One region of the Pseudodesulfovibrio methanolicus genome, then DNA from elsewhere that is predicted to be linked to it. Evidence: predicted binding sites of a transcription regulator. Region 1 holds the regulator's gene; each other region holds the start of a gene.
What was found. Region 1 encodes sigma-54, which starts transcription at its own class of promoters, with help from an activator protein. Its sites were predicted from a motif close to CTGGCACGGNNNNTGCTT; they were not measured.
Positions count from the first base shown of each region.

Region 2: the regulator sigma-54 is predicted to act here: its motif matches at 2,615-2,632, upstream of V8V93_RS00885 (flagellar hook protein FlgE).
Region 3: the regulator sigma-54 is predicted to act here: its motif matches at 2,915-2,932, upstream of V8V93_RS08005 (ammonium transporter).
Region 4: the regulator sigma-54 is predicted to act here: its motif matches at 3,763-3,780, upstream of V8V93_RS16255 (PEP-CTERM sorting domain-containing protein).

Region 1 covers NZ_CP146609.1:2,629,276-2,634,985, forward strand. The annotation lists gene V8V93_RS12505 (PTS sugar transporter subunit IIA) at 1-274, opposite strand, end outside; gene rapZ (RNase adapter RapZ) at 277-1,158, opposite strand; gene V8V93_RS12515 (PTS sugar transporter subunit IIA) at 1,177-1,626, opposite strand; gene hpf (ribosome hibernation-promoting factor, HPF/YfiA family) at 1,629-2,171, opposite strand; gene rpoN (RNA polymerase factor sigma-54) at 2,208-3,617, opposite strand; gene lptB (LPS export ABC transporter ATP-binding protein) at 3,857-4,582, opposite strand; gene V8V93_RS12535 (LptA/OstA family protein) at 4,583-5,419, opposite strand; gene lptC (LPS export ABC transporter periplasmic protein LptC) at 5,424-5,710, opposite strand, start outside.
Region 2 covers NZ_CP146609.1:176,707-182,416, forward strand. The annotation lists gene V8V93_RS00880 (tetratricopeptide repeat protein) at 1-778, opposite strand, end outside; gene V8V93_RS00885 (flagellar hook protein FlgE) at 908-2,521, opposite strand; gene V8V93_RS00890 (OmpH family outer membrane protein) at 2,858-3,436, shown strand; gene V8V93_RS00895 (Hpt domain-containing protein) at 3,516-3,863, opposite strand; gene V8V93_RS00900 (hypothetical protein) at 3,969-5,228, opposite strand; gene V8V93_RS00905 (3D domain-containing protein) at 5,529-5,710, shown strand, end outside.
Region 3 covers NZ_CP146609.1:1,715,680-1,721,389, reverse strand. The annotation lists gene V8V93_RS08015 (EAL domain-containing protein) at 1-1,027, opposite strand, end outside; gene V8V93_RS08010 (P-II family nitrogen regulator) at 1,157-1,489, opposite strand; gene V8V93_RS08005 (ammonium transporter) at 1,532-2,866, opposite strand; gene V8V93_RS08000 (2-amino-3,7-dideoxy-D-threo-hept-6-ulosonate synthase) at 3,418-4,215, shown strand; gene V8V93_RS07995 (3-dehydroquinate synthase II family protein) at 4,226-5,209, shown strand; gene pheA (prephenate dehydratase) at 5,513-5,710, shown strand, end outside.
Region 4 covers NZ_CP146609.1:3,426,491-3,432,200, forward strand. The annotation lists gene V8V93_RS16235 (ABC transporter permease) at 39-1,169, shown strand; gene V8V93_RS16240 (ABC transporter ATP-binding protein) at 1,171-1,890, shown strand; gene V8V93_RS16245 (HlyD family secretion protein) at 1,887-2,987, shown strand; gene V8V93_RS16250 (CAAX prenyl protease-related protein) at 2,995-3,663, shown strand; gene V8V93_RS16255 (PEP-CTERM sorting domain-containing protein) at 3,820-4,713, shown strand; gene V8V93_RS16260 (class I SAM-dependent methyltransferase) at 4,789-5,532, shown strand; gene V8V93_RS16265 (ThiF family adenylyltransferase) at 5,535-5,710, opposite strand, start outside.

The DNA.
Region 1 (5,710 bases):
ACTTCATGAGGGAGAGGGACATGGTCGTGGGGGAACCGCCGAACAGGTCGGTCAGAGCCAGGACGCCCTTGCCCTGCTCAAGGGACTGGATCGCCTTGCGCACGCCTTCCAGGGCCTCGTCCACGCCCTTTTGCACGTCAATACCCACGGCCAGGCAGTTTTCCTGCGGTCCCATGACCATTTCCGCGGCCTGGAGCAGGCTCTCGCCGAAGGTTCCGTGGGTGACCAGCACCACGCCGATCACAACGTCTTTTTTGTCAGTCTTTGCAGCCATGTCTAACCGAGTTCCATGTGTCGATGTTCGATCGATACCGTATACCCTTTTTCCTTGAGGGTTGCCAGCACCGACTCGGCCACGGAAACCGACCGGTGTCGTCCGCCGGTACAGCCCAGAGCCAGGGTGATACGGTAGCGCCCTTCTTCGGCGTAAAGCGGCAGGAGATAGAGCAGAAATTCATGGAAACGCTTGATGAACCCGGTGCCCGTCGGGTTGCCCAGGACATAGTCGGAGACCTCCTTGTCCAGGCCGGACATGGGGCGCAGGGACTTGTCGAAATAGGGATTGGGCAGGAAACGGAGGTCGAAGACCAGATCGGCCTCGGACGGGACGCCGTACTTGAAGCCGAAGGTGATGATGTGCACCCGCATGCCCATGCCCACTTCCTCGAGGGACGACCATTTGGTCTGGATGACCCGGCGCAGATCGTGGATGGAATAGTCCGTGGTGTCCAGGACCAGGACCGCCTCTTGCCGCACCGGTTCCAGGAGTTTCTTTTCCATCTCCAGGGCCTGTTCGAGGCCGAGGTTGCGGGATTCCAGCGGATGTGGCCTGCGCGTGGTGGCGTAGCGGCGGACCAACTCGGCCATCTTGGCTTCGAGAAACAGGACCTGCGGGGTGATGCCGAGTTCGGCGAACCCTTCCAAGGCCTTGCCCCAGCCGTCCACGAACTCGAACTGACGCAGGTCCATGCCGAGCGCCAGGCCGCGATACTTGGTGTCGAAGGAGAGGATGAGGTCGGCCAGCTTGGGCGACATCTCGGAGGGCAGCCCGTCGATGCAGAAGAACCCCAGGTCTTCGAAGACCCGGATGGCGGTGCTCTTGCCGGATCCGGAGAGCCCGGTGACGATCACTACGGGGAAGGGGTTGGTCGAGGTCAACGGAGTCCGCCCATGAGGTTATACGACCTTGAGAAGGGCCCAAAGGGCTTCGAGATCATCGGCCGACAGGAACGCCTTGCGGAATTCCTCGTCCTTGAGAAGACGGGAGATCTGGGCCAGGACGCGCAGGTGCATACCCGCCACCTGTTCCGGGGCGAGTACCAGGAAAAATATGGTGCACGGGCTGTGGTCGAGCGCCTCGAACTCCACGCCCTTGCGGCTGCGGCCCACGACCACGATGACCTTTTCCAGGTCTTCGAGCTTGCCGTGGGGGATGGCGATGCCGTCCCCTATGCCGGTGGAGCCGAGTCCTTCACGATCGAGAAGGACTCGGACCGCGCGGTCCGTGTCCATCTCTGGATATTGCTCGCCCAAGGGGGCGACGAGTTCCTTCAGTACGTCCGACTTCGTCTCGGACTCGAGTTCGGGAAGGATCAGTTCCTTCGCCAGATAATCACTGAGTTTCATGCTTAGTTTCCGGGGTCGATAAGGCCGTAATCGCCGTTCTTTCTCTTGTATATCACGTTGACGCCGTCGGTCTCCGCGTTGAGGAAGACCAGGAATTCATTGTCACGGGCATCGAGCTGCATGGCGGCCTCGTCCACGGACATGGGCTTGGGCTCGTATGCATCGGTGCCGACGATGGTGGGAGACGAACCGGGGGCGATGTCCTCGTAGGACAGGTAGTTCATCTGGACCATTTTATTGGGACGCGCCTGTCTGGGGCGGTTCTTCATCTTTTCACGCATCTTGCGAAGCTGGGCTTCCAGCTTGTCCAGGACCATGTCGATGGTGGAGTACATGTCTTCCGAGTCTTCATAGGCCGAGATATGGATGCGATCCGAATTCAGGATCACGTCCGCCTTGTGGCGGAACTTGTCGACCAGCAGGTTGACCTGGAGATCGGCCTCCGCGTCGGGAACGTATTTCGCTACCTTTTCAAAACGCTTTTCCGCGTACCCCTTGAGGTGATCGGAAGGATCGAAGTTCTTGAAAGTGAAGCTGATGTTCATACGCTGCCTCCTGGTTGAGAGTGCTTCAAGCAGAATCTAGAAGTACTGCTTACGTTTTGAAGACGAAGGAATGCCCATGGCCGAGCGGTATTTGGCGACCGTACGCCGGGCGATGTTCACTTCCAGCTTTTCCTGGAGGATTTCGCCGATTCGCTCGTCGCTGAGCGGTTTCTTCGTGTCTTCGTCTGCGATCATTTGCTTGATGAGCGCCTTGACGCTCTCCGAGCCCACCTGGGAACCGTCGTTCAGGTCCAGGGCCGAGTTGAAGAAGAACTTCAACTCGAAAATGCCGTGCGGCGTTGAAACGTACTTATTGGTCGTAATCCGGCTCACGGTGGATTCGTGCATTTCGATGTCCTCCGCCACCTCCTTGAGGATCAGGGGTTTGAGCTTTGTCACGCCCTCCTCGAAGAATGCCCGTTGGAAGCCGACAATGCTCTCAACTACTTTATACAGGGTTCGCTGCCGCTGGTACAGACTTTTCATCAACCATGCGGCGGAACGCATCTTTTCCTGAAAATACTCCTTCTCCTTGTCGGCCGCCCCCTTCATGGAATCCATGTAGAAGGTGTTCATCTGCAACCTCGGCATGCCGTCCTCGTTGAGGATGATGACGAAGTCGTCGCCGTACTTGTAGACGAACACGTCCGGACTGACGTAATGCGGCTCGGTGCTGGAAAAATTGGCACCCGGCATGGGATCGAGCGTCTGCATCAGATCCAGGTACGCCTTGAGATCGTCCATGGATATCTTGAATTTGCGCGCCAGAGGCTTGTAGCGGTTCTTTTCCAGATCCTCCAGGTGATCGCTCACCAGGGAGACCAGGATCGGATCGTCGTATCCGAGGACTTCCATCTGGACCAACAGGCACTCCTGCGGGGTGCGGGCCCCCACGCCGACCGGGTCCAGATGCCGGATACGGTTCAGGACGGACTCGACCTCTTCATCGGAGGCCTGGACCATAGCGGTCAGTTCCTCCATGGAGGCCTGAAGATAGCCGTTGGAATCGAGGTTGCCGAGGATGACATCGCCGATGGCCAGTTCGTGCTCGGTGAAATTGGACAAACGCATCTGCCAGTTCAGATGTCCCTCCAACGAGGGCTTGGAGGCCAGGCGGGCTTCCAAGGACATGCCCTCCTCGGGCATCTCCATGTCGCGGGACAGGGCTTGCTTGGAGGTGGAGGAAAATTCGCCGAGGTAGTTCTCCCAGTCCGCGTTGCGGACCAGTTCCTCTTCGGCCTGGGATTCGGTCAGCACTTCCGGCTTGTCGGGGACCTCGGTGTCGGTCTCGGTTTCGTCAAGGAAAGGATTCTCCAACAATTCCTGCTGCACCGTCTCCAGCAGTTCAAGCCGCGACAATTGCAGCAGCTTGATGGCCTGCTGCAACTGGGGCGTCATGACCAGTTGCTGTGAGAGCTTGAGCTGTTGCCGAAGTTCCAATCCCATGATTCGTTACTCGCTTGAGGTTGTGCTTATCGGTTGCCGGATAAAGAAACTTTTTTTCGACCGCCAGATATTTTTTCCGGTTCAACTATGTCATAGCGGATTAAAGGATGCAACACAATTGTGCTAACATCCTGTTTCTATTAATAATTAATCAAATATGTTCTGGTATGAAAAAAGTGTACCAACCTTTGGGGACGGTGTAAATCGGGAAAGCGGAAAAAAAGACGGGAGGGGGCGGCTTACAACCGAAAATCCTCGCCCAGGTATATCTGCCGGGCGCGGCTGGACTTGACGATCTCGGAAGGAGCCCCTTCCAGGATGATCGTGCCTTCGTATACCAGATAGGCTCGGTCGCAGATATTCAGGGTTTCCCTGACGTTGTGGTCGGAGATGAGGATGCCGATTTCCATGGACTTGAGCACGGAGATGATCTCCTGGATGTCGATGACCGCGATGGGATCAATGCCCGCGAAGGGCTCGTCCAGCAGAATGAATTGGGGATCGAGGATGAGCGCCCGGGCGATCTCCAGCCTGCGCCGCTCGCCGCCGGACAGGAACATGGCCGCCTGATCCGCCAGCTTGGTGATGGTGAACATCTCCAGGAGTTCATCGGCCCTGGCCCGTTGTTGCCGCGAGGTCAGGGAGGTCTGTTCGAGGATGATCTCCAGGTTCTGGCGCACGGTCAACTTCTTGAAGATGGAGCTCTCCTGGGGCAGATAACTCACCCCCATGCGGGCTCGCTCATGCAGGGGTTTGCCCGTGAGCACGCGACCGCCCAGGGAAACCTCCCCGGTGTTGGGCTGGACGATGCCCACAAGCATGTAGAACGTGGTCGTCTTGCCCGCGCCGTTGGGGCCGAGCAGGCCGACCACCTCGCGGGCGTCGAGTTTGATGTTGATACCGTGCACGACCTCTTTCTGGCCGTACCGCTTGGACAGGTTCGTTGCGCGCAGACCCTCGGCCATCTACTGCACCTTCAGGTTGCCGGGGGTCATGAACACGGCCTTGACGCGTTGCTTGCCGCCGATGACCTCGGACCGGTCATCCTTGATGTGGAAGTTGATGACTTCGCCGGTCAGAGAGTTGGGGCCGTCCTGGAGCTTGGGATTCTGTTCCATCTTGAGAAGCTGCGGGCCCACCAGGTAGGTCAGCATGCCGCAGGTTCCCTCTGTGGTCCCCTTCTTGGCCCGCACGTTGCCTTCGGCCACGATGCGGTCCACACTGTCGGCGGAGAATTTCTTGTCGGTACTGGACGCGAGATAGGCCGAGAGCTTGTCGGCCCACAGAGTCAGCTCGCCGTGGGTGGCGATCACGTGGCCCACGAAGGAAATGACCTTGCCGGTCTCGTCGTAGGTCATGCGGTCGGAGGTGATCTTCACCGGCATGCGGCTCGGGTCCACGCCCACCGGGATGGGCGCGGGCGGCGTTTCGGCCACCTGGGCCTTGACCTCGCCCTCACCGGAATCCTTCCGGGGCGCGGCGACGGGTTTCGCCTCGGCCTTCCCGGCTTTAACCACCTTGAGATACTTGGCGTTGGCGTAGCCGACGGCCTTGGCCGGGTCGCGGTCCTTCTCACCCAGTTCGAACACGGCCAGCCAGCCGTTCTTGGGGAAGTCGGTCCGGACCCGCTGCCCCTTGGCCAGGGTGACCACGTGCTCGGCGCCGGGTTCGGGAGCCTTGCGGACATTGAGGTTGACCGTGGCCTCGCGCACCTCGCCCCAATCCTGGGCCAAGGCCCGGACCGGAACCAGCAGCAGGGCCAGCACCAGCAGTATTCCCGTATGGCGAACCGTTTTCAGCAACGTATCATTCCTTGTTATCTTGCAAAGGACTCCTTCCCAGTCCTTTGGGGGCCAGCAGCGCTTCCACGCCGCCTGCGGCCACCAGTTGTCGCGAGACCAGATCGATTTCCAGGGCCTTGGCCTGGACGGTCATGTCCGGTCGGCGCACCGTGACGCCGCCCTTGAGATACACTTTACCTATTGCGCCCACATAATCAAGATGCTGGGCGTCCAGGGCCATGTTGCCGAACCGGCCGCTGACCCCGTCGTACAACGTCAGGTTGTCGTTTTTCTGATCCACCTCGCCCCGGT
Region 2 (5,710 bases), 1.7 Mb from region 1:
CGCCGCGCGCCTGCTTGACCATGGCCAGCCCGATCAGGACCGGGGCCGTGGCCGGGTTGTTCTCGGTGAAAATCTCGCGTTGCAGGTCCAGGCAGGCCTTGAACGCGGCCTCGGCGCGGGGCAGGTCCTCCCCGGCCCGGTAGACCGTGGCCAGCCCTTCGAGGTCGGCCGCGATGTCCGGGTGCTGCCCGCCCTTGAGGGCCACGTCCACGGCCATGGCCGCTTCCAGGAGTTCGGCGGCCTCCTTGTGGCGGCGCTGGAAGTAGAGGGAAAAGCCGGTCTGGTGCAGGACCCGGTTGGCGGCGGCGGTGTTCACGCCGAGTTCGGCGGCCAGGTCGCGGCAGGCCAGCACGTGGGGCATGAGCCACTCGACCAGGGGCCAGTTCTGCGGGTCGGCGTCGGGCAGGGCCAGGTTCAGGGCGTAGACGGCCCGCCCGGCCCACTCGGCGACCTGCTCCGGGTCCAGCGACTCGCGCAGGGCCTGGCGCACCTCGGCGGGCAGGGCGAAGACCTGATGGTCCGCGTCGGCATCGACCAGGTCGCGGCCGACCAGCGGGTCCATGAGGGCCGTGGCCGCGAAAAAGGCCGCGGCCGGGTTGACCAGGGCCGGATTGTGCGGGGTGCCGTCCATGGACAGGGCGAAGTCGTAGGGCAGGGGGGCGTCGGCCAGCATGGCGGCCATGAAGAGTGCCTCGGCCCCGCCGGGGGCCTCCCGCTCCACCTCCCGGACCAGGTCCAGGATGGCCTCGGGGCTGCGGTCGTCGCGTGTTTGCGTCACGGAATGCTCCTTGTTGGCAAATCTCGCTCTGACTATCCGGTTTGCCGGGGGAATTCAAGGCGACCCGCGAAAAAGGGCGCTGCCCGGACCGGCCGGACAGCGCCCCGGAAGGCGGTGATAGGGGAGCGGCTAGCGCTTGACCGAGATGAGCGTGTTCAGGACCGAGTCCGAGGTGGTGATGACCTTGGTGTTGGCCTGGTAGCCACGCTGGGTGACGATCATGTTGGCGAACTCCTGGGCCATGTCCACGTTGCTCTCCTCCAGGGAATTCTGGCTGATGGTCCCGCGCCCCCGGTCCCCGGCCGTGCCGAGCATGGCCTCGCCCGAGGCGTCGGTGGCCAGGAAATTGGTCCCGCCGTCGCGCTTGAGCCCCCACGGGCTGTTGAACTTGTAGACGGCGACCTGGAACAGCTCCTCGTCCTGTCCGTTGGAAAAATGGCCGCTCATGATCCCGTTCTCGTCCACGCTGACGCTGTTGAGGTATCCCCAGGTGTAGCCGTCCTGGAGATGGTACAGGGTGGCGGACGGCTTGTCGTAATTGGTGCTCACGCGGGCGTCGCGGTCCATGTTGTCCATCTCGGGCAGCAGGTCCACCCGGTTGCCGATGGAGGCGGCCGTGCCCCCGCCGCTGGACCGCCAGGAACCGCTGGTGGAGCTGAGGCCGAAATCGTAGCTGATGGTGCTGGTCGCGCCGAAGGCCGCGCCGTTGCTGCCGAAGGTGTAGTCGAACTGCGGCAGGCCCTCCTCGCTGAAGGTCGCCGGGACCCAGGAGGAGAGGCTGGTGCCGCCCGCCGCCGAAGTGGCCGAGGAGTCCAGGGTGTAGGCCGACTGGTTGATCAGCACGCCCCGGTCGTTGAAGGTCAGGACCCCCATCCCGGCCAACCCGGCCGCCGAGGTGCCGTAGGCCTCCGAGCCGTCCGACTCCCCGGGCATGGCGACGACGTATTCCCAGTAGGAATAGCCCGGCGTGGCGTTGGACAGGTTGTCGGTGGACACCGGGTCGAAATAGATGGTCATTTCATGGCTGTTGCCGAATTCGTCGTATACATCCATGGAGGTGGAGTACTGCGGCCGGTCGCTGCCGAACGGCGAGCCCGCGTTGCTCTGGTTGGCGTTGTAGGCCTCAAGCATGGCAAAGAACGGGTTGTTCTGGCTGGAAATCTGGCTGGTGGCCGAGTGGTCGAGCTGGGTGACCATCTCGACGGAGGAGGTCGCCCGTGGCTCTGACCGGACCACGCGGGCGGTCTGGCCGTCCACGGTGATGTCCTCGTAGGGGAGCTGGATGTCGGACACGGCGGTGCCCCAGGCGTTGGCATCCCTATCGTAGGCGTAGCCCTGCAGCCGGTACCCTTCGGGGTTGACCAGATAGGCCTCGTTGTCGAAGCGGAATCCGCCGGCACGGGTGTAACGGAGGACGCCCGAGGCGTCGCTGACACCGAAGAAGCCCTGGCCCGAAATGGCCAAGTCCGTGGACTCCGTGCTCGAAGACAGGGGCCCGTCCGTAAAGATGCCCCGTATGGCGGACACGCCCACGCCCATGCCCATCTGGCTGATGCGCACGGCTTCCGAGTCGTACTTGGCGCCGCCCGAAGCCACCTGTTGGCTGATCAAATCGCCGAACAGGATGTTCGAGCGCTTGTAGCCGATGGTGTCGACGTTGGCCAGATTGTTGGCCAGGACCTGCATGCCCTGGCTGTGGGCGATCACGCCGGTGGCGCCCACATACATGCTTCCAAAACTCATACTACCTCCGATCCGGCGCTGGCCGGATTCGCGGGAACCACCGGGATACCCATTCCCGGCAATAAATTCCCGACGCCTTCTCGGAAGGATAAAGAGCAAGGGGTGTGCCATCAGGAAAACTTCACGTTTTCAAGGGGAAAGGATCGGTCGGGGCGCGGCACTTCCTGCCGGGAGCCCGGCCCGGACCGCCCGTTCGCCGTCGGGCGCGCGGCCGCGCCCCGGCCGCGCGCAGACCCCGGACAACCGATCTTTCCCTTGCCAGATACCGGCTGCGCGCGTAGGCTGGCGCGACTTTCCAATCAGAGTGACATCAAACGAAACAATGGAGATATAGTAATGAAACGGATTCTTCCCCTGCTCTTCGTCGCCATCCTGGCCTTGGGCCTGAGCGCCTGCAACCAGGAGCCGTCGGTCAAGATCGGCGTCGTGGACGAGGCCGCCGCCTTCAAGGAAAACAAGCTGGCCACCGAGGCCATGGCTCACCTCCAGGAGATGGGCAAGCCCCTGCAGCAAAAGGCCGAAGCCGCGTACAAGGCCATGCAGGCCAACCAGACCGAAGAGACCGTGGCCGCCTACAAGCTGGCCATGGGCGAATTGCAGAACACCATGAACGCCGAGCAGCAACGCATCGTCGCCATGGTCGACGCCAAGTTCAACGAAATTCTGGAGAACTACCGCAAGGAAAAGGGATTGTCCCTGATCCTGAGCAAGCAGGCCGTGATCGCGTCCAGCGACACCGTGGACATCACCAAGGACATCGAGGCCGCCATGAACAACGTGACCATGGACTTCTCGCTGCCCGAGGCACCCAAGGCCGAGGCGCCCAAGGCCGAGGCTCCGGCAGCCGAACAAGCCGCCCCGGCAGCCGAGGCGCCCGCCAAGGCCGCTCCCGAGGCGAAGAAGGACGCGGAATAACCGCTCCCGCCCTCCGCACACAGCAAAAGGCCTGTCCGCCACATGGCGGACAGGCCTTTTTTTCGTCTCGGGCTCCGGTTCAGCCGTTGTTTCGGAAACGGAGCATGAGCTCCCTGGCCTGATCCAGGCTCCCGGTAAACAGGTCGAGCCGGTCGCGCACGACCTCCAGCTTCCCGTCGCGTCCCGCGTGTTCCATTTCCAGGGCCAGTCTGCCCAGGACATCGGCACGGACCACGCCGCACATGCCCTTGAGAGAATGGGCCAGTTTGGTCCCCTGGACGATATCCCCGGCGCCCAGCGCTTCGGTCAACTCCGCAACGCGCTTCGGGCAATCCTCGAGAAAGGCATCGATAAGTTCCACGGCCAGCTCCCTGTCATGGGCAAGGCTGGACAGGAACTGATCGGTGTCGAACAGATCCCGCGTCATTGTTCCCCCCCTTCGGTTCCATTAGATATTTCAACATATCATCCGCGAAAGGGGTTGGAAAGGGCTTTTCCAAGGCCTAGATGTCCCAAATTGGGCTAAATCGGCTTAAATACAGGTACAGATGCCCCCGGACAGCCGATTCCACCGGCCCTGGTCAAAGGCGAGCAGGATTTCCTGCACGGTCCGGTCGCGGCAGTCGCGCAGGCAGCAACGGACCGCCTGCCGCCGGAACCCCTCGGCCACGCGCCGGGCGTAGGAACCGTGCGAACGCACCCACACGTCGCCCGCCGGGTCAACGGAACGGACGCGGGTGTACACCTCCTCCGCGCCCAGGCCGCCCTGCTGCGGGGCCGCGATCACGGTGGGACGGGTCAGCGGAAGGACCGTGCGCCGCCCCAGGAAGGCCAGGGTGGAATCGCCGCAGACGAGCGCACCGCAGTCCGCGTCGCCGTAGCGGAAGACCAGACCGCCGGCCGGTGCGTGCAGCCGCCGGACCGCCTGGAACAGGACCGATGCCGACACGCGGCCCGACGGGCCGGGCGCCTCGGGAACGGACAGGCCGTTCAAGCACATGACCGGGTGCCGGGACACCAGGTGCTCCTCCAGCCGCCCGGTCGGCCGGAACCAGCGCACCCGGACGTCCCCCCTGGCCCGCAGCCCCTCGGCAGCCACGGCCAGGGCCAGGGTCCCGGCCACCTCGCGGGCCACCCGGTGCCGGACCACGGCCAGTCCCTCGGCATGCCGGGCCAGCAGCCTGGCGCAGAGCACGGCCCGCGCCCCGACATCGCCCGCCGCGCCCCGAGCCAGGGCCTCGATACAGAACGACCGGAGGTCGCCGCCCGACCCGGCAAACTCGGTCAGCAGCAGCTCCGCCACCGCCGAGAAGGTTGCGGACGGCGTCATCGGCCGGGGTGCGGGCGGCAACCGGCCCGTGCCCGCCGCCACCCCGAGCAGGGCCAACTCCGCAGCCGCTGCCAGGGGCTGTCCTGGCCCGACCGGCGGCAGAGTGTCGGGCACGGGGAAGGAGGCCTCCACCGACACGGGACGGCCGCACCGGACCAGCCAGTCCGGGAACCCGCCGTCGAACCGGCGCGCCGCCAGGGCCAGGGCGCGCAACCCCTCGGGCAGCCAGTACTCGGCCACCGGATAGCCGCTGTCCATGAGATCGAGGATGCCCCAGAGCCGCGCGGACGACGCGGACGTGCACACCGCGGCCCGCAATTTGCGCACCCGCCGTTCCTTGAGCAGCCGGGGCAACTCCCCGCCCAGGCCGCCCCCGTCAAAGAGGTAGGCCCCGCGCCGCGTGGACAGCAGGCAAGCCTCGCCCCGGTCCACCGGGAGCATTCTGAATGTGATCGAATCCATCTGTATCCTTGGTGAAATTCACTACAACACCGTATGTTCGCGTTCACTATATTCAAAGTGATATTCTATATCAAGAAATAATTTCACCGACAAAAATGCACCTCCCGCAACGCGTTGTTATTCCAGGCGTCTCACTCGACCCTCACACCCAATCGAGAAAGCGATAATCGTGATTATCCTTATATTTCGAAGTATTATGAACTCACGGCATGCGTCCTGCATCGAAAACACTTAGGCGTTGACAAGGTATTGACCGGTCATTATATGCCTCGGACCTAAAACAACAAGGGAGCAATCCTTATGCGAATACTCTTCAACTACACCATCACTCCGGTCCTCTGCGCGACCCTGGTGATCATGGCCGTGGTTGTGGTCGTCAAGCAGCAGAAGATCGACGACCTGACTCACCGCCTTGAGCTGGTCGAGAAGACCGCCGCCGCGCGCAAGATCATGGTCGAGGAGGCCCGCCTCCTGCAGAAGGC
Region 3 (5,710 bases), 910 kb from region 1:
CGGGCTCGTAGAGGAACCGCTTGCAGGTCTTGAGCCGGTCCGGGTCGCACACGGTGTCGGAAATCTGATTACCGCGCATGTCCAGGACGTAGAGACACTCCACACTGTCGTAGGTGTCCACGAAGCTGGACAGGGCCTGGCCCATGTCCTTGGCCAGGGTCTCGGCCAGCTCCTGGCACATGGTCAGGACGGTCAGGTCGTAGCTGGAATAAAGCCGCTTGTCGTCCGCGATCTGCTGGGTGCGGTTCTCGCGGTGCCGCTCGGCCAGAGCGTCCACCTTGGTGGCCATGCCGGGCACCGCGTCCAGCCCCGGCGCGGGCCGGGCGAAATAGAATCCCTGGAACACGTCCACCCCGTTGCTGAGCAGGCACATTGCCTCCTCGGCGGTCTCCACGCCCTCGGCCAGGACCAGGCAGCCGAGCCGGTTGGACATCTGGACGAAGCTGCGGACCACTTCGAGCTTGTGGAAATGCTTGTCCACGCGGCTGATGAGCGTGCGGTCCAGCTTGATGACGTCGGGCTTGAGCAGGGGGATGCGGTCGAGGTTGGAAAACCCTGCGCCCACGTCGTCCAGTGCGATGAGAAAATCGTTTTCCCGGTAGAAGCTGACGAAGTCCATGAGCGCGTCCATGTCCTCGCACCGGGACTCGATGATCTCGATGATCACGTTGCTCGGACTGATGCCGCAGCGGGTGACCAGATTGAGCACGTGGCAGGAGCCGCGCGTCTCCTCGTTGATGCACGAGGCGTCGATGTTCATGGAGAGCATCATGCTCTTGTCTTTTCTGTGCAGCGCGGCGAAGGATTCCGCCGCGTTGGTTCGGCAGGCCCGGTCCAGGGCGAGCCGGGATGCCTTGTCCCGGGCCTGCTCGAACAGCAGGGTTGGAGGTATGATTTCTCCGCTTTGGGGGTCAAACCCTCTGCTCAGCGCCTCCAGCCCGACGACCGCTTTCCGCTTGAGCGATACCTGGGGCTGGAAGTGCGTGATCAGCGAACGATTTTCAATGATCTCTTGTATATCGGGCACTGCGGTCAACACTGAAATACCTTGCCTGTCGGCCGTTACGTTTATCAACCTCAGTGCCTGTTGCCGATGCATAAGGCCGGAGCGGCGGTGGTCGACGCCGCCCCGGCGCTTATTCTTTCGCAATCCGTTCTAGAGGATGCCGTCCTCACCGGTCCTGATGCGCAGGGCCTTGGTCAGTTCGGTGACGAAGATCACGCCGTCGCCCTCGGTTCCGGTCTGGCCGGAAGACAGGATGGCGTCGATGGCCTTCTGTTCGAAGTCGTCGTTCACGCCGATTTCGAGGCGGACTTTCTTGAGCAGATTCACTTCGATCTGCACGCCGCGGTAGGTTTCGGTGAATCCCTTCTGGCGGCCCGAGCCCAGGATGTTGGTCACGGACAGGGAGTAGATCTCCTTGGCGTAAAGCGCCTGCTTCACGTCATTCAACTTTTCAGGCCTGATGTATGCAACGATAAGCTTCATTTCTTTTATCTCCTTGGAATGATCTCTGGTTAAGTTGCCGGACTACTCGTTGCTGAAGAGCTGGAAGCCGTTGTAGGCCTCGGAGCCGTGCTCGCCGATGTCCAGGCCCTTGAGTTCTTCTTCCTTGGAAGCGCGGAGGCCGAAGACACCCTTGAGGACGTTCATGAGGATGAAACCGGTGCCGAAGGCCCAGATGAAGACCGCGCCCACGCCGAGCAACTGCACGCCGAGAAGATGGACGCCGCCGCCGTAGAACAAGCCGCCGTCAACGTTGAACAGGCCGCAGGAGATGGTGCCCCAGGCGCCGCAGACGCCGTGAACCGAAGACGCGCCGACCGGGTCGTCGATCTTCAGGACCTTGTCGATGAACTCGATGGCCAGGACGACCAGCACGCCGGCGACCAGGCCGATGATGATGGAGGGACCGGGAGTGACGGTGGCGCAGGGCGCGGTGATGCCGACCAGGCCGGCCAGGGCGCCGTTCATGGACATGGAGATGTCGGGCTTGCCGAAGCGGATCCAGGCGAAGACCATGGCGCCGAGGGTACCGGCACAGGCGGCCAGGGTGGTGTTCATGGCGATCAGGCCGATGGCGTCGTTGGCTTCGACGGTGGAACCGGGGTTGAAGCCGAACCAGCCGAACCAGAGGATGAAGACGCCCAGACCGGCCAGGGGAATGTTGTGGCCCGGAATGGCGCGGGCCTTGCCGTCCTCGGTGTACTTGCCGATGCGCGGGCCGAGCACCAGGGCGCCGGCCAGGGCGATCCAGCCACCCACGGAGTGGACGACGGTGGAACCGGCGAAGTCGCAGAAGCCGAGGTTGCCCAGCCAGCCGCCGCCCCAGATCCAGTGGCCGGAGACGGGGTAGATCAGGCCGGAGATGACCATGGAAATAATAACGTAGGTGCCGAACTTGGTGCGCTCGGCCATGCCGCCGGAAACGATGGTCGCGGCGGTGGCGGCGAACACGGACTGGAAGAACCAGAAGGTGTAGGTCCAGGGCAGGTCCGCCTCGGTGATGCCGCCGAGGGCATACCCGGAGGTGCCGATGAACCCGCCGGCGTCCGCGCCGAACATGAGGGCGTAACCGAACAGGAAGAAGATGATGGAACCCGCTGCGTAATCCAGGAAGTTCTTCATCATGATGTTGCCCGCGTTTTTGGCGCGGGTGAAACCGCACTCAACGCAGGCGAAGCCGGCCTGCATGATCATGACCAGCGCGGCTGCGATCAACGTCCACAGAATGTTGGCGTTGGACTGGGTCAGGTACTCCACATCCTGCGCGTAGGCAAAAGTGGGGGCCAGGACTGCTACCAAAGCGGCCGCGCCGATGGCGAGCCTCTTGGAAACATGGGTCGGGGACTTTCTCGAAAACATTGCAATACTCCTCTTTGAATGGAATGCGTTTCTAACCTGCCCCTCTCTTATCAAGAGTCGTGCCAATCACGGTTTTTATTGCTATTGGCGTAAAATCCGGCTTTTCGCCCGTTTTTTAGTGACCATATTTTTTCATTTTTGTGATAAAGTACATTTTTGCAGGGTGAAAATTACCTCAAAATTGTCAATATGTAAAAAATTGTCAAAACCGACAAAAAGTGACCGCCGGTCGCAAGAATATAATGTAATACACGCTATCTCCTCGGAATCGTGACAAAAGTTTTAGTTGACAGTTGCCCCTTGAGGGTGTAGCTCTATTTCCCATGAACTCCACCACCGTTTCCAACGCATACTTTTCCAACTTTTATTTTTGGTATTGGTTTAGCCATGCCCGCGGGCTTGGAAGAGGTGGCGTGTAACCGGATGGTGGATCACACGTAAGCAAGAACTTCTTCAAGGGCCGCGGGCGAAAGCCGGCGGCCCTTGTTTTTTTACCGGCCGCCGGCCTCCCGCCGGCTCCTTGGGGCAAACAACTTCAAAGGAGAGAGAACATGCACATCGGTAAAGCCATCAGGTTGGAGCGCATCTTCAACCGCAACACAGGCCGGACCATCGTGGTCCCCATGGACCACGGCGTGACCGTCGGCCCCATCGACGGACTGGTCGACATGCGCGAGGCCGTGGGCCGGGTCGTGGACGGCGGAGCCAACGCCGTCATCGAGCACAAGGGGCTGGTCCGTTGCGGCCACCGCGCCCAGGGCAAGGACATCGGGCTCATCGTCCACCTGTCCGCCTCCACCACTCTTTCCCCCTTCCCCAACGCCAAGTCCCTGGTCGCCTCCGTGGAGGACGCCATCCGCCTGGGCGCTGACGCCGTATCCATCCACTGCAACCTCGGCGACGAGACCGAGGCATCCATGCTCAACGATTTCGGCAAAATGTCCTCCGAGGCGGCCAACTGGGGCATCCCGCTCCTGGCCATGGTCTACGCCCGCGGCCCCAAGGTGAAGAACGAGTACGACCCCGAGATCGTGGCCCACTGCGCCCGCGTGGGCACCGAACTGGGCGCGGACGTGGTCAAGGTCAACTACACCGGCGACAAGGAGACCTTCGCCCACGTGTGCGACGCCTGCTGCATCCCGGTGGTCATCGCGGGCGGCCCTAAGCTCGACAGCACCGAGGCGTTCCTCCAGATGGTGCACGACTCCCTGGAGGCGGGCGGCGCGGGCCTGTCCGTGGGCCGCAACGTCTTCCAGCACGAGAATCCCACCCGCCTGGTGCAGGCCCTGAACATGATCGTCCACGGCGACGAATCCGTCGAAGCCGCCCTCAACCACCTCAACGCATAGCGGAACCGCCATGAAAAAAGTCATCTTCAAATCCGTGCCCTTCGACAAGACCCTGGTCACCCTGGCCCTGGAATCCGGCGTGGACGCCGTCATGGTCGAGAAGGATCAGGCCGATTCCGTCCGGGCGCTCGGCCGCGTGACCGTCATCACCCCCGAGGACATGCCCGTGGTCGAGCTGGCCAAGAAAGCCGACGAAGACGTGGCCGTCAAGGCCATCCAGGCGGGCAAGGACGTGGTCCTCAAGAAGGGCTGGGAGATCATTCCGGTCGAGAACATCCTGGCCCAGGTGGACAGCCTGGCCCTGGAGTGCGAATCATTGGACCGGGCCCTGCTCGCCGCGGGCATCCTGGAGCGGGGCTGCGACACCATCGTGGTCCTGCCCGAAGGGGCCGCCGACCTGAAGCGGATCGTCGCCGAACTCAAACTCTCCCAGGGAACCATGGAACTTTCGACCGCCACCGTCACCGCCATCGAACCCACCGGCCTGGGCCACCGCGTCTGCGTGGACACCATCTCCATGCTCAAACGCGGCCAGGGCATGCTCATCGGCAACTCCAGCGCCTTCTCCTTCCTGGTCCACGCCGAGACCGAATCGAATCCGTACGTGGCCGCCCGCCCCTTCCGGGTCAACGCGGGCGCGGTCCACGCCTACGCCCAGATGCCCGGCGACAAGACCACCTATCTCGAAGAACTCTCCGCGGGCACAGACGTGCTCATCGTGGGCGCGGACGGGGCCACCTCCCTGGCCACCGTGGGCCGCGTCAAGGTCGAGGTCCGGCCCATGCTGCTGATCACCGCCGAGGTCAAGACCGCGAGCGGGGTGAAGACCGGCCAGGTGTTCCTGCAGAACGCCGAAACCATCCGCGTGGTCTCGGACAAGGGCGAGCCCGTGTCCGTGGTCACCCTCAAGGTCGGGGACAAGATCCTCGTGCGCACCGACGAGGCCGGACGCCACTTCGGCATGCGCATCAAGGAAGACATCAAGGAAGGGTAGCGCCTTTGGCGCTCCGGGAAGGGAAAGGAAACCCTTTGAAAAGGGCTTTCCCTTTCCCTTCCCCGGACTCCATCCCCTTTCCCTTCCTAAACTTTTTATGCCGCTTCGCGGGGTGGGGGTTGAGAAAAACTGTCCAATGAAGCATGACATTATTAAGATGAGCGAAAACCACCGCGCTCAAACGGCCCCGCCGGAGGCGCGACAAAAAATTTAGGAGGGTCCGGGAACCCTTTTCAAAGGGTTCCCGGCCGTCGGAGACGCCCCGCCGGAGAGGCGCCGCCGGAGGCTTTCCCTGGAGACAATATGGCTGACATGAAAGACCAGAACGACATCCCCGATCTCGCGGAGCTGCGGGATTCCATCGACGCGCTGGACAAGCGGATCGTGGACCTGCTCAACCAGCGGGCCGAGGTTTCCTTAAGCGTGGGCCGGTACAAGGCGGCCAAGGGCGAGGCCATCTACAAGCCGTTCCGAGAGCAGGAGGTCATGGACAAGATCGCG
Region 4 (5,710 bases), 800 kb from region 1:
TATTTGATATAGTCATCAACGAGAACAACCAAACCACAATGATTACAACCATAGCCTGCCAGAACCTCCTTCACGACAAGCTCCGCCTGGTCGTCACTCTGACCGGGATCGTCTTTTCCGTGGTCCTGATCACCATCCAGGTGGGCCTCTTTCTTGGGTTCACCACGACCATCTCGTCGGTCATCGACAATTCCGGTGCCGACGTCTGGGTCACCTCGCCCGGTGTCAAGAATTTCGACATCGCCCTGCCGCTCAAGGAAAGCAAGTATTACGACACGTTATCAACTCCTGGCGTGGCCTCGGCCGCCAAGTTCATCACGCAGTTCGCCAACTGGAAAAAGCCGGACGGCGGCCAGGAATCGATTCAAATTATCGGGTTCGAGCCGGCCAAGGGAATGGGTGGCCCCTGGGGCCTGAAGGTCGGGTCCACCGACCTCCTGGACCTGCGCGACGGGATCATCCCTGACCAGCTCTACGCGGACAAACTCGGTATATCCAAACAGGGAACGGTCGCGGAGATCAACGACAAGCGGGTCCGCGTGGTCGGGTTCAGCCAAGGCATCCGCTCCTTCACCACCTCGCCCTTCGTCTTTGCCAACCTGGATACGGCATGGAAGGTTTCGAGTCTCAAACCGGGTGAATTCACTTATATTCTGGTGCGAGCGGACAAGGGCGTCTCGCCCGAGGCCTTGCGCGACTCCATCCGTCGGCACGTCCAGGGAGTAGACGTATACACCACCAAGGAATTCAGTTGGAAGACCCAGCGTTACTGGATGTTCAATACCGGCGCAGGCACGGGCATCCTCATCGCCGCCTTTCTCGGCCTGGTTGTCGGCATGGTCATCGTGGCCCAGACTCTGTACGCCACCACCCTGGACCACATCTCGGAGTTCGCCACCCTCAAGGCCATGGGCGCGCCCAATTCCTATATATACGGCATCCTGCTCACCCAGGCATCCCTGAGCGCCCTGCTCGGCTACGGGTTCGGCATCGCCATCTCAATCATTGTTTCCCGGTTCAGCAATTTTTCGGCAACGGCCATTGTCATCCCCCCCCTGCTGGGTGGGGGCATGTTCTTCCTGACATTGTTCATGTGCGTCAGCTCGGCGGTTATCTCCATCCGCAAGGTCATGACGCTCGACCCGATCCTGGTCTTCAAGGGGCGGTAGGATGACGGCGAAAACAGCCATCGTGCTCAAGGACATCTCCAAGGCATACGGCCCGGCCAACAACCGGGAGTACGCCCTGCGCAGCGCCACCCTGGACGTGCTCCGGGGAGAGCTGCTCATGCTCATGGGCCCGTCCGGCAGCGGCAAGACCACCCTGCTCTCCATCATGGGCTGCATCCTCAAGCCTACTTCCGGCTTTATCTCCGTGGCGGGCCGCGACGTCGCCAACCTGTCCGAACGTGCACTGGGCAGGATCCGCCTCGACAACATCGGCTACATCTTTCAGGAATACAACCTGTTCCCGACCCTCAACGTCCTCGAAAACGTCATGGTCGCCCTGGACCTGCGCGGCTACACCCGACGCCGGGCCAGAGACACGGCCATGAAGACTCTGGCCGACGTGGGACTGGACGACAAGGCCCACGTCAAGCCCTCGACCATGAGCGGCGGGCAAAAGCAGAGGCTGGCCATTGCCCGCGCCCTGGCCGGATCGCCGCAGGTTATCCTTGCCGACGAGCCCACGGCCGCCCTGGACTCGGTCAACGGCCACCAGGTTATGGAACTGATGCACTCCCTGGCCAAGAAGGGCGATTGTGCCGTGGTCGTTGTCACCCATGACCCGAGAACCGTGGGATTCGCCGACCGCATCGTGACCATCGAGGACGGCCTGCTTCACCCACAGCCCCTGGACGGGGCAAAGGCTCCAGAGAGGAAACCATGAAAATCGTACTGCTGCTCCTGGCCATCACCATCGGCGCCGCGGTCTATGTGGTCCAGGCATCGCCGCAATGGCTGTCGGACTACCTGCCCGACGTCGGCACCTCCACCGAGAATATGGCCGCGACTCCACCGCTCAGCGACCGCTCCCCGTGGGTGGCGGCATACGGCCGCGTCGAACCGGCCACCGAGGAGCGCGACCTCGCCTTCGAGATCAGCGGGGTGATCGAATCCGTGGTGGTTGAAGAGGACGAGCATATCACCAAGGGGCAACCCCTGGCCTATCTCCGCGATGCACAGTATGTGGCGCACCTGGCTACGGCCAAGGCCAACGCCCAGGCCAAAAAGGCCTACTACGACAAACTGGTGGCCGGGGCGCGCAAGGAGGAAAAGAGCGAGGCACAATCCGTGGTCCAACGGACCCGATCGGTCATGATCAACGCCCGCAACGAGATGAACCGACGCAAGGAACTGCTCGCCAAGAACCTCATCGCCAAGGAAGAGGTGGACCGGGCGACCAAGGACTTTCTGGTGGCCGAAAAGCAGCACGAAGAGGCTGTGCAACGCATGCTCATCACCGAGAACCAGTCGCGCAAGGAGGACATCCTCATGGCCTGGGCCGAGTATCAGGCTGCGGTGCAGAGCGCCCTGGAAGCCGAGGCCCAGCTCGACCAGACCGTGCTCCGCTCGCCCATTGACGGCATCGTCCTGCGGCGGCACCGGCTGCCGGGCGAACACGTCTCGGTCTTCGTGGAGACCCCGGTCATGACCGTGGCCGACGTCAGCAAGTTCAACGTCCGGGCCGAGCTGGACCAAAAATTCGTCACCTATGTCCATGCGGGACAGGAGGCCTTCTTCACCAGCGAGGCCTTTGGCGACGAACGGATCAAGGGCCGGGTGCTGCGCAAGGCGGGCACCATGCAGCTGACCGAGATACCGCCCCGGACCCCCGGCGAAAAGGTGGACAAGATCGTGCTCGAAGTCCTTGTCGAGCTGGAACCCAGGGAAGGCATGGTCACGGGGCTGACCGGCGATGTCTTCATCCTGACGGACAAGGCCGCCGGCTCCGAATTCAACTCCATCGTCAACGGCCAGCCTTGAGGTTCCCATGACGCCGCTCATCGACCGCATCCTCCCATTCTGCCTGTACATGGCCTTTGTCGCGGTCCCGGAAATCGGGAGCCGGTCGGGGTTGTTCGAGATCTCCGCCCACACGGCGGCCGCCCTCTACCCGCTCAAGATCGGCCTGGTCGGCCTGAGCCTGCTCTGGCTGTGGAAGCGCTACGACGAACTGCGCTGGTCGGAACTCGCCCGCACCCGCGACACGCTCTTGAGCCTCGGCCTGGGCGCGGCCGTGTTTCTCCTGTGGATCAACCTCGACCTGCCCTTCGCCACCATGGGCGCCTCCCAGGGATTCGACCCCAACCAGTTCGGGGGATTGCGGCTGCCCATGATCGCCGTCCGGCTGTTCGGCGCTGCCGTGATCGTGCCGGTCATGGAGGAACTCTTCTGGCGCTCCTTCCTGACCCGCTACCTGGTGGACAAGAATTTTACCGCGGTCCGGCACGGCACCTTCACCCTCTTCACCTTCACGGCCACGGCCGTCCTGTTCGGCCTCGAACATCACCTGTGGCTGGCGGGCATCCTGGCCGGTGCGGCCTATAACTATATATATATGCGCACCGGCAGCGTCGTGCAGTGCGTCGTGTCCCACGGACTGACCAATCTCCTCCTCGGCGGCTACGTCCTCGTCACCGGCCGGTGGCTGTTCTGGTAACTGTCAAGTGTACCGAATATTCCGTCGGGATATCTTACAGTCTATGGCGAGTCCGTAAGTTTTAGAATTAAAAACTCAATGAAATCAAGGAAAAACAATTTGGCACACCCCTTGCTACCATGTAGGGAAACGCACACCTTTATGGAGGCAACGACTATGAAGAGACTTACTGCAATTTTCGCGACTTTGGCCCTGACGCTGATGCTCACCAGCGTCGCTCAAGCAAACTTCCTGGGCATGGACAGCGGCGACTCCACCTACCTGTGGAACTTCAGCATGTCCCAGCAGATTACCAACGGAAGCGGTGCCCAGTACGCAAACATCGACACCAGCAGCCCCGGCGCCGCCATTGCGGGCATTCAGGCTAATCTTGATGCCGGTAACGCCATGTATCTCTGGGGTGTTTACGACGTCAACCAAGTATCGGATACCGGCGTGGATCCGGCCACATATAACTGGGTGAAGACCGCGGATACTCCGCAATCCGTGACGGGTGTTTTCTGGGGCCTGAGGATCGCGCGTGTCGAATACGAGGGTGCTACCCCTACCGCCCTGTTGTTCACGGGTGGTCACAGCGCTCTCTACTCCGGTGGTACGGTAAACGCAGCTTTTGCCGCTCCCGGCGCGGATTTCGACATGACGGACGGTAATCTCAACCTCTCCTGGTTTGAAACCTTCTATGGCACCTCCCGGGCCTTGGGCGAACAGTTTGCCACCTTCGACTTCGACGAAGGCATTCTGCCCGGTTACACTCAGCTTGCCCAGTTCTCCGGCGGCACGAGCGCGACTCAGTCTCAGGGTACGTTCTTCGGTAGCGTGACTTCCAACAACAACTTCAGCGAGCTCATCGACTCCAACGCTTACAACAATGGTGAGTCTGACATCTACGGCGCCGTCAACGTCCAGTCCGGCACCGGCGGTTGGGATTTCGCCGCCCAGTCCGGCGAATTGAATATGACTACTGTTCCCGAGCCCAGCACCTTCCTGCTGATCGGCCTGGGCATGATCGGCTGCTTCGCCTACGCTCGTCGCCGCCGCAACAACGCCTAACCGAACGGTTGCCTTCAATTAACCGATACGCGGGGCCAACAATGTTGGCCCCGCTTTTTGCTATTCGGAGCCCCCATGAGCATCCCCCCGCGCAAGCTTGAAGAAGAAGTGATGATGGGCCGCGAGGAGGCCGCCGCCTACGACGGCCTGACCCGCAAGTTCCTCGACATCCTGCACGCCGGCTTCGTGGAGTCGGTGGTCAATCTCGCCCCGGCCCAGGGGCGTTTTCTTGATGTGGGCACCGGCACCGGCTGGATCGCCATCGGCGTGGCCAAACACTCGGGAGCGCAGGTCACCGGCATCGACCTGTCGGAGGACATGCTGGCCATCGCCCGCATGAACGCCGAAAAGGAAGGGGTGCGCAACGTGGAGTTCGTCAAGGGGAACGCCTCCCGCATCCCCTTTGACGACGACACCTTCGACGCGGTCTTCTGCCACAACATGCTCCACCACATCCCCGAGCCCGAAGGGCTGGTCCGGGAGATGCTCCGGGTGGCCAAGCCCGAGGGCGCAGTGGTCATCCGGGACCTGAAGCGGTTGTCGAAATTCATGACAGCATTGCATGTCAACCTGTTCGGATTGACCTACAACGAGTTGATGAAGAAGGAATACCGCGATTCGATCATGGCCAGCCTGACCGAAGAGGAGATGAAGGCGCTGGCCGACAGGGTCGGACTCGGCCGGGACGTCTTTTCCCGTGCCTTCGTCACGCACATGACCCTGGCCCGCCCGGCCGCAAGGCGCAGGACGGACAAGGTCACGGTGCCCGTGGCCCTGAACAAGCGCCTAGCCAAACGTTTCTACGTCTGCAAGGACTAGTTTTATTTCGTCAGGAATGCGGCGAGCGGCTTTCGGTAGGTGCCGTATTTGATGCCCGGCCCGAAGCCCACCCGGAAGAAAAGCACGGGGTTGGTCGCCAGGAACCCAGGGAAACAATCCTCGGCCAGCGACCATGCCTTGCCCAACAACTTACCGTGTGCGGGCGAAAAGGATGCCT